One region of the Planococcus alpniumensis genome, then DNA from elsewhere that is predicted to be linked to it. Evidence: riboswitches for the same ligand, from Rfam matches in the RefSeq annotation. Region 1 holds a riboswitch; each other region holds the start of a gene.
What was found. A riboswitch is a leader RNA that binds a small molecule or an ion and turns the genes downstream of it on or off. The one in region 1 is predicted to bind S-adenosylmethionine.
Positions count from the first base shown of each region.

Region 2: linked by a shared signal. The riboswitch ahead of G3255_RS17620 (ABC transporter substrate-binding protein) and the one ahead of G3255_RS06220 (methionine ABC transporter ATP-binding protein) in region 1 are both predicted to bind S-adenosylmethionine.
Region 3: linked by a shared signal. The riboswitch ahead of G3255_RS17645 (transporter substrate-binding domain-containing protein) and the one ahead of G3255_RS06220 (methionine ABC transporter ATP-binding protein) in region 1 are both predicted to bind S-adenosylmethionine.

Region 1 is NZ_JAAMTH010000001.1:1,226,440-1,229,715, forward strand. It holds gene G3255_RS06200 (arsenate reductase family protein) at 1-297, shown strand, start outside; gene gcvH (glycine cleavage system protein GcvH) at 375-755, shown strand; gene G3255_RS06210 (ribonuclease M5) at 816-1,157, shown strand; gene G3255_RS06215 (thioredoxin family protein) at 1,159-1,482, shown strand; SAM riboswitch class I at 1,518-1,622, shown strand; gene G3255_RS06220 (methionine ABC transporter ATP-binding protein) at 1,713-2,738, shown strand; gene G3255_RS06225 (methionine ABC transporter permease) at 2,731-3,276, shown strand, end outside.
Region 2 is NZ_JAAMTH010000001.1:3,469,591-3,472,866, reverse strand. It holds gene mmuM (homocysteine S-methyltransferase) at 1-46, shown strand, start outside; gene G3255_RS17625 (alpha/beta hydrolase) at 205-972, shown strand; SAM riboswitch class I at 1,073-1,175, shown strand; gene G3255_RS17620 (ABC transporter substrate-binding protein) at 1,455-3,035, shown strand; gene G3255_RS17615 (ABC transporter permease) at 3,129-3,276, shown strand, end outside.
Region 3 is NZ_JAAMTH010000001.1:3,474,908-3,478,183, reverse strand. It holds gene G3255_RS17655 (Gfo/Idh/MocA family protein) at 1-170, shown strand, start outside; gene solA (N-methyl-L-tryptophan oxidase) at 503-1,642, opposite strand; SAM riboswitch class I at 1,842-1,951, shown strand; gene G3255_RS17645 (transporter substrate-binding domain-containing protein) at 2,077-2,889, shown strand; gene G3255_RS17640 (amino acid ABC transporter permease) at 2,911-3,276, shown strand, end outside.

The sequences.
Region 1 (3,276 bases):
CTTGAGGCAAATGATGCGGAGTTCGACTATATCGATATCTCGCAAAATCCGCCTTCCGCGGCACAGCTGAAAGAGATCCACCAAACGAGCGGCATCGAGCTGAAGAAGTTTTTCAATACGAGCGGCAAAAAATACCGTGAACTCGAACTGAAGGAAAAGCTGCCGGAAATGTCAGCAGATGAGCAATACAAATTGCTAGCATCAGACGGCATGCTCATCAAACGCCCGCTTGCATGGGACGGCTCTCAGGCGACACTTGGCTTCAAGGAAGAGGCTTACGGAAATACATGGAGCTGACAAGTTTGTCATCTTGTTTTTCATCCTTGGTTGTGGCAAACTAAAATTGAGTCAATTACATATTTGGAGGGGTTTGGATGAGCACACCACAAGAGCTTCGCTATTCAAAAGAACACGAATGGGTCAAAGTCGAAGACGGCAAAGCACGTATCGGCATTACTCATTTCGCGCAAGATGAACTTGGAGACATCGTATTTGTCGAGCTTCCGCAAGTCGGCGACGAGCTGAAAAAAGACGAGCCATTCGGCAGCGTCGAATCCGTTAAAACAGTATCGGAATTGTATGCGCCAATCAGCGGGAAAATCGTCGAAGTCAATTCTGAGCTTGAAGACAGCCCGGAATTCGTCAACGAATCACCTTATGAAAAAGCGTGGATGGTCGTTGTGGAAGCCCCTTCCGAAGATGAGGTCAATGCATTGATGTCAGCTGACGAATATAAAGAAATGACAAACGAGTAAGTTCTGAAAGCGCCTCTTTATGGCGCTTTTTTTCATATAAGGTTTTCTGGGGGGATACGTATGGAGAAAGTGATAGTGGTTGAAGGGATCAGCGACAAAACCCGGATAGCGCCATTGATTGCAGAACCCGTGACGATTCTTTGCACAAATGGTACAGTGAGTGCTACAAGACTCGAGGAAATGCTGCTGCCTTTTGAAGGGCAGGATATCATCATCCTGGTCGATGCGGACGCTTCAGGCGATAAATTGCGCAAGCTCATCAAGCGTGAGTTTCCGGAAGCCCGCCATTTCCATGTCGACCGAAGTTATAAAGAGGTGGCGACGACGCCGCTGCGGAAGCTGATCGATGTGCTCATCGCAGCAGATGTACGGGTCTTAAATCCAGTAGCAGGGAATGACTAGCATGAATGAATGGACACATAAAGAATGGCTGAAGGAAAAAAACACACAGCCTGTTTCAGCTTATTATCTGTATACGCCGATGTGCGGCACGTGCCAAGTGGCCAGCAAGATGCTCGGCGTGGTGGAAGAGCTTTTGCCAGACCTTCCAATGGGCAAAGCCAATTTGAATTATGTACAGGAAGTGGCGGAGCTTTATGAAGTGGAAAGTGTGCCGTGCCTGTTGATTTCACAGAATGGCAAAGTGACAGACAAGGTTTATGCTTTCCAGTCGGTGCCGTATTTGTACGAGAAATTGAAAACGGTTGACGAATACAGCCAGCCATGATAAATTTAATTTCTGAAATTAACTTAATAGCGTAGCTCTTATAAAGAGAGGTGGAGGGAAGTGCCCGATGAAGCCCGGCAACCGTCATGAAAATGAAATGGTGCCAAGTCACTCAAAGTGAAAACTTTGAAAGATGAGAGAACGGTTTATTGTGTTTACACATGTGCCTTTCTGCTTATCTGAGCAGGAAGGCTTTTTTATTAGCAAAAGATTTAGGAGAGTGCCCAATCATGATTGAGTTAAAAGGATTGACAAAAGTTTTTGATACTGGCAAAGCGCGCTTGACGGCTGTCGACCATGTCGACTTAACGGTGCCGGTCGGTGAAATTTTTGGCATTATCGGCTATAGCGGAGCGGGGAAAAGTACCTTGATCCGCCTGCTAAATGGTTTGGAAAAACCGAGCGAAGGCTCCGTTGAAATCAACGGCCAGAACATCACGGCGATTTCGGGGCCGAAACTCCGCAAAGCCCGCCAAAAGGTCAGCATGATTTTCCAGCATTTCAATTTGCTGTGGTCGCGGACCGTCCGCGAGAACATTGAATTCCCGCTTGAGATTGCAGGAGTCGGGAAAGAGGAGCGGCGCAAGCGTTCTGCAGAGCTGATCGAACTGGTTGGCCTCGAAGGACGCGAAAGCGCATATCCAGCCCAGCTTTCCGGCGGTCAGAAGCAGCGCGTCGGCATTGCCCGTGCGCTGGCGAATGACCCGGAAGTGCTTTTGTGCGATGAAGCGACATCGGCTCTTGATCCGCAAACGACCGATGCGATTTTGGAATTATTGGTCGACATTAACAAGCGCCTCGGCTTGACGATTGTTTTGATCACGCACGAAATGCACGTCATCCGCAAGATCTGCCATCGCGTGGCAGTGATGGAAGGCGGACGCGTCGTTGAACTTGGCGAAGTGCTGCATGTCTTCCAGCATCCGAAGGAAACGATCACGAAGCGCTTTGTTGCCCAAGTAACCGAGACGGAAGATTCAGCAGAGACCGTCCGCCATCTGCGCGAGCAATATCCGGAAGGGCAATTGGTCAAGTTGATATTCGTCGGGGACCAGGCAGAGCAGCCGATCCTGACTCAGCTGATCCGGGAATATAAAGTGGAAGTCAATATTGTCCACGGCAACATCTCCCATACCCAACGGGGTGCTTATGGAACGCTCATCCTTCAACTGAAGGGCACTGCAGATGAAATAAACAAAGCTTTAGCTTTCCTCGGTGCACATGATGTACAGACGGAGGTGATGGGCAATGCTTGAGACCTTATTCCCGAACGTAGATTGGGCGGATATGTGGGAAGCAACACTCGAAACCATTTATATGACGGCCATGTCCACGTTTTTCACATTTGTTATTGGTTTGGTCCTGGGGATCGTCTTATTCCTTACCGCACCGAACCAGTTATGGGCAAACAAAATCGTCAACTGGCTGACGGGTGCTTTCGTTAATATTTTCCGTTCGATTCCCTTCATTATTTTAATTATTTTGCTGATTCCGTTTACGAAATTTTTGATCGGCAGCATTCGCGGACCGAACGCTGCGCTTCCGGCATTGATCATCGGGGCAGCTCCTTTCTATGCCCGCATGGTGCTTATTGCGTTAAAGGAAATCGACAAAGGCGTCATCGAAGCTGCCCGGTCGATGGGAGCGACGACTTGGACGATCATTCGCAAAGTATTGCTTCCTGAATCCAAGCCGGCATTGATTTCTGGGATTACGGTGACAGCTATCGCATTGGTGGGCTACACCGCAATGGCTGGCATTATCGGCGCAGGAGGGCTAGGGACCCTTGCCTTC
Region 2 (3,276 bases), 2.2 Mb from region 1:
AACGATCGCCAACTGGGCCCGCCAAGGGAAGGCTTCCGAAGTTTAAAGCAGCCTGTGGTGCGAGTGATCGTCCATTTTATAAAACCTAGTTGACAAGTAGGTTTTAAATATAGTCTAATGTGAATAAGCTTTTTTACGCAGTACGTCACATTAGAGGCAGCAAGTCGGCCTCCTTACTTTTAAAACAGCTAAAGGAGGGTTTGCATGAACGAACAATATCCTGTCATTCAAGGGGCGGAAGCTTTCTTTTTGAAAGGACATAGCACCGGCATCCTATTATGCCACGGTTTTCTCGGCACGCCGCAAAGCGTCAGAGAATTAGGCGAAGCACTCGGCAAACAAGGCTATACGGTTTCCTGTCCGCGGCTGCCGGGCCATGGCACACATTTCAAGGATCTGGAACAGTTCTCTTACGGCGACTGGTTCGCGAGTATCGAGCAGGCTTATGTAGAACTCAAGCAGTCATGCACATCGGTCTTTGTCATCGGACAATCGATGGGCGGCACCTTGAGCTTGGATCTGGCCAGCTGCCATCCTGAAATCGAGGGTCTCGTGTTGATCAACCCAGCGATCGATATTCCGCAGTTTGAAACCTACCGCACGAAGCCGGCCCATGATTATGTCACAGAAGATGCGCCCGATATTAAAAAAGCGGATGCGGTAGAAATCACTTATGGGCAAGCGCCGGTCAAGGCGTATCAACAATTGCTCGGCTATATGGATGCTGTCCGCGCAAAACTCGGCGAAGTCCGCTGCCCGGTCGTTTGTTTCCAGTCGCTTGAAGATCATGTTGTGCCGCCAGCTAACACCGATTATATTCTTGGCAAAATCGGTTCAGAAAACGCGTCCAAATATGAACTCCATGATTCCTATCACATCGCTTCCATGGACCATGAATTAGATTTCATCGTCGCCAAATCTCTTGAATGGATTGCACAGGCTAATGTCTTGCCGGCTGGCGGGCAAGGGTAAATCAAATCGTGTTTCATTTCCATGTAAATAAATTCAATTTATTCAAAATAATGTTGACAAGCCAGATCAAGGGCCGTAACATGAACTTTACAATTTAATCATCTTATCGAGATTGACTGAGGGACTGGCCCTGGGACGTCAAAGCAGCAGACCGCCACGCGGCACTGTGCTAATTCCTTGTACCGTGTGTACAGAGATAAGAGAGGCGATCGAACGTGTGAAACTGCTCCTCTTCTTGTCAAAAAGAAGAAGGGGTTTTTTATTACGTTAAAACCAAGTAAACAGGTAAGATAAATTATTTTTGATGAAGGAGGTGCCTTCAGTGGACAAATGGTTTTCGAAATACCGTCGGAGCTTGAGCGGCAGATTGGCGCATCAACACTTCGGCGCTTCATTGAAAATCTGGGAACTTGGATAGGCTTTTAGGCAGTTGCATACATACTCGAGGCATCATCATTTTTTCAATTATAAGGAGGAACATCGTGAAAAATTTTATCTTTTTAGTTATCACTTTAATTGCACTTATCGGATTGGCCGGCTGTTCCGGCGGGGAAGCAAGTCCATCAACTTCCGGCGGAAATTCAGAGCCTGTAGAAGGCGGGGAACTGAACGTGGCGATCAGCGCGGATCCGAACACATTGGACTGGATGTATACGGGCGAAAGTGCCGCGCGCAAAATCGGCTGGCATATTTATGAAGGTTTGTTTGCCTTGAACCAGGATTTCGAAGCTGCGCCGCTGCTCGCTGAAGATTACGAAGTGAGCGAAGATGGAAAAACCTACACCATCACCTTGCGCGAAGGCGTGACTTTCCATAACGGGGAACCAGTAACGGCAGAAGATGCCAAAGCGTCCATCGAACGGTGGCTGAAAGTATCATCTGTCGGCAAGATCACCAACGACCACGTTGAGTCCGTGGAAGCAGACGACTCGCAATTGACCATTCAATTGAACAAAGCCTATAGCTCTTTACTTTCCGACTTAGCTGCCCCGAAATCGGCCGCTGTCATCTTGCCGAAAGCGGTCGCTGAAGCAGCCGGCGAAAAGCCGCTCGACCATGACCAATATATCGGCACTGGGCCATTCCAGTTTGATTCGTGGAAGCGCGGCGACGAAATCGTGCTTTCCAAATACGATGACTACGCATCAAGAACCGATGAGACAAGCGGTTTGACGGGCGAGAAAAAAACGTATGTGGATTCGGTTCATTTCAAAATCGTCAAAGACCCTCAAGTGGTCGTCAATGGCTTGAAAACCGGACTTTATGATTTTGGGGATGAAGTTCCGCTCGATTTGTACGAAGTGATCGAAAGCACGCCGAACATTGAACCGGGCACAGCCACTAATGGCTATACGGTGTTGACGCCGGATAAATCGGAAGCGCCGTTCGATGACCTGCAAGTGCGCCAGGCATTGAACGCGGCACTCGATAAAGAAGCGATTGCCAAAGCGACATACGGCAACGAGGAATTTTATGAGTTGGACGGCGCGTTGTTCACGCCGAACCAAACCGCCCTGTATTCGGAAGAAAACACAGAAGGCTTCCTGTCTTACGATGTGGAAGAAGCGAAACGCCTATTGGCAGAAAGCAGCTACGACGGCGAGCCGATCAAGATCATCTTCTCAAGCGATTCCAACGACTATAAGAAAATTGCCGAGATCGCTGAACAGCAGCTTGAAGCAGCCGGCTTTGCGGTCGAACTGGAATCTTACGAATGGGCAACATACCTTGAGAAATGGGGAGAGGCTTCCAATTGGGATCTAGTTGTCGTCGGATGGTCCCCGTTCTTCTCGCCGAACCAGGCAGGCATGTTGAGCCAGGATTCGAACAGCAGCGGGTGGTATAACAGCGAGAAATGGCAGGAGCAAATCGCCCAGTGGGCACAAGCGGAATCCGAGGAAGAGCGACAGCAGATCCTCGCCGGCTTGAACGAAACGCTCTACGAAGAATTGCCGTTTGAAAAAGTGACGAACATCTCGAACTTGAATGCGCGCACAACCGATCTCCACGACTATAGCGAATGGTACGGCCCGCGCTTCTGGAATACGTATAAAACCAATTAACAACGAGCCATCAAACAGGATAACTAAGAGAAGAAAATCGTCAGGAACGATGCTGGCGATTTTCTTCCTTTTATGGAGAAGGGGGAACACGCAATGCTGAACTATACGATTCGCCGGCTGTTGTCGGTGATTCCCGTCATGCTGGTCGTCAGCGTTATCGTCTTTATGATCGTGCATCTGACGCCCGGCAACCCGGCGTTCCTCATTTTAGGGGAAGACAGTTCACCGGAAGCAATTGCTG
Region 3 (3,276 bases), 2.2 Mb from region 1:
CTCCGAGCGGTGTCATTGATGCGTTCGTCGATTCGATACGCCTGGACCAGGAACCAATCGTCACGGGAGAAGATGCCTTGAAATCACTAAAAGTCATTTTGGGCATCATGGAAGCAGCCGACACCAAGCAAGTGGTCACCATCGAAAAAGAGTCTCTCCTTTATCAATAAGGAGAGACTCTTTGCTTGTCGAGAAAAGTTAAGAAGCCGTATTTTCCGAAGCTTATCGCTCGCTTTCCGTGGGCTCGCGCCCAAGCCTCCTCAGCCGCTACGCGTCTTGCGGGGTCTCGGTCGTCTCGCTTTACCACTGGAAAGATAAGGTCGACCTACGGGAGACATTATCTTTGCGAAAGTAATGCGTAGCATTATTGAGCAGAAGGGGTTACGAGCGAACGCTTCTCCAAATACTTAGGTAGAACATTGATCTTAAAATGTAGAATAAGTGATTTTCTTTTTATCCATAGTGAATCACTAATTTCTTCAACACTCTTTTTTCATTTCGCTCATAGTTTGAAACGGTTGAGTGAGAAGGGGGCGATGTCGAATTCGGTGTGGCCGTCTATTGCCAATTGGCTCAACACTTCGCCCATGACGCTGCCGAATTTAAAGCCGTGGCCGGTAAAGCCGCAGGCGAAAATGACGCGCTCGTTGTCCGGATGGCGGTCGATGATGAAGTTATGGTCGTCGGAGACGGTGTATAAACACGTTTTGCCTTGTTTCAATTCTCCGCTCGCTTCTGGCATATACAGGTCCAGGAATCTTCTTAAGTCGCCCTCATCAAATTCGTATTGCCCGAAGTTCTGGGTTTGTTCGTCCGGGTCGATTGGCTGCCCGCCATCCGAGCGTCCGACTTTTACGCCAGCGCCGTCGATGCTCGGGAAGCCGTAGAACATCATCTCGGGGCCTTCCACAAAAAAACCGGGAAATTGATCGGCATTGTACATCTCCGGTGCTTCAAACCAGCCGACCGCTTTGCGCGTCGGTTGGATCGGCAATTGCAGGTCTGGCAGCAGCTTCTTCGCCCATGCACCGGCTGTGACGATCACTTTCTCAGCATAGAAAACCCCTTGTCCGGTGGAGATTTTCACGCGATCCCCGTCCTGTATATCGATGTGCTGGACGGGTGTATTCGGCACGTAGTGAACGCCGTTTTCGAGCGCCAGTTTTTTATAGGCACGGATGGCATTTTCGCTGTACAACACGCCTGCCTGCGCCTCGTAGCAGCCGATGAAATGCTCGGGCACAGTGAAGCCCGGCCATCTTTCTTGGATGGCGCCGCTGCTTAATATTTCGAGCGGCAAGCCGTAGCTATTGGCGGCTGCAATGCTTTCCAATAGAAAAGGCGAGTCTTCCGGGCCGAGCCCGATGACGCCGGTCTTATCGAACACTTTGTAGCCGGTCTGCTTCTCCAAGTCTTCCCATAATTGCTGCGCGCGCAACACTAACCTAACGTAATGCCTGCCTTCCCCGTAAGCGTGGCGGATCAACCGGGTGTCCCCGTGATGGCTGCCGTTCGCATGGGGCGGGTCGAATGCATCGATCACCAATGTCTTCTTGCCTTGCTGTGCCAAAAAGGCGCCGGCGGCCATCCCCATCGTGCCGGCACCGACGATGGCGACGTCGAAAATAGTTTCCTCGCTCATCTTGTGTTCACTCCGCTCTTGTATTGAATGCATGCCGCCCAACCCGGCAACAATTGAATATTAAATTGATGGTATTCAATGCAGCACGCTTTGTCAATTTGCTCTTGAATTTTTATGCGAAATTTTGATTTATTTTAAAAAGGGTTTGACAGCAAGGACCATCTCAAATACTATCGTTAATATATTAAAAAAATTAAATAACTTATCCAGAGAGACTGAGGGACAGGCCCTATGACGTCCAGCAACCATCATGCATGTTCATGAGAGGTGCTAATTCCTGCAGGATGTATTCATTCTGAGAGATAAGAAATTGGTCGAAGCCTCTTTCCTATTGAAAGAGGCTTTTTTGCATCCAAAAGGAGGGCAGGCGCTCTACATAAGGCGGAAAGTCCAGCCCTATCGTAAAAAACTACACACCAAAAGGAGCTTGAATTATGAAAAGAAACGCTTATGTATTCGCAACTGCCTGTTTAGTAGGTCTTGCCGGAACACTTGCCGGCTGTTCATCGGAAGAGACGGCGAACGCTACAGGAGACCAAGTGATTCGCGTCGGAACGCAAAATGATTATCCGCCTTTCGCTTTCGCGGATGATGCCAATCAACTGACGGGCTATGACGTGGACATGATGAAAGCCGTCGATGAACAATTGGACGGCTATACGTTCGAATACGTCGCTGTACCGTGGGACAGCATGTTCCTTGCGCTCGAGTCGAATAAAATTCAGGCCATCGCCGACCAAGTAGCGAAAACGCCGGAACGCCAAGAAAAATATTTGTTTACCGATGAATCGTATTTCGCAGCGGAAACGGTCATCGCAGTAAAAGAAGGCCGCGAAGACATCCAAACGATTGAAGATTTGGAAGGCAAAGCGGTTGGGGCGTTGGCAGGCGATTCTTATACTTTATTGCTTGAGGAGTATAACGAAACCGCCGCAGAGCCGATCGAACTGAAATACAGCGAAAGCGGCAACCCATCGGAAATTCTGCAGGATGTGCAGAACGGACGCGTAGATGCTTACGTCAACGACCCGATCATGATGAACGCGGTACTGGAAAAAAATGAACTCGGCGTGGAGATTGTCGGCCAGTCCTTAGTTAATGACGATATGGGCATCGTCTTGAAAGACGAAGAAAAAGGAAAAGAGCTGAAAGCCTTAATCGACCCGATTTTGAAACAGCTGAAAGAAGATGGCACCTTGTCCGAACTGTCCAAGAAATGGACCGGCGGCGACTACATCCCTGAATAAGCTAGCGGAAGGACAGAAACCATGGAAAATTTACTGGACTTGAATTTCTTGATCGAGAGCTTTCCTGCCATTATCTCCAGGCTGCCGGTTACGATCGGCATCGCAGTCGGCTCGCTGCTATTGAGTTTAATCATCGGCGTGGCAGCGGCATTGATTAAAATCTACAAAGTGCCTGTGCTCAGCGTCATCACGTCGATCTATATCTCCTTTATCCGGGGCACACCGTTATTGGTGCAGATTTACCTGGTGTTTTACGGGATTCCGAAAATCATTTATTTTCTCCAGAGCGAATACGGCTGGCTTCAGTCGGCGGATGTCAATAGCATCGCGCCGGAATTCTATGCCTTGATGGCCTTTTCCATCAATTTGGGCGCGTATTTATCCGAG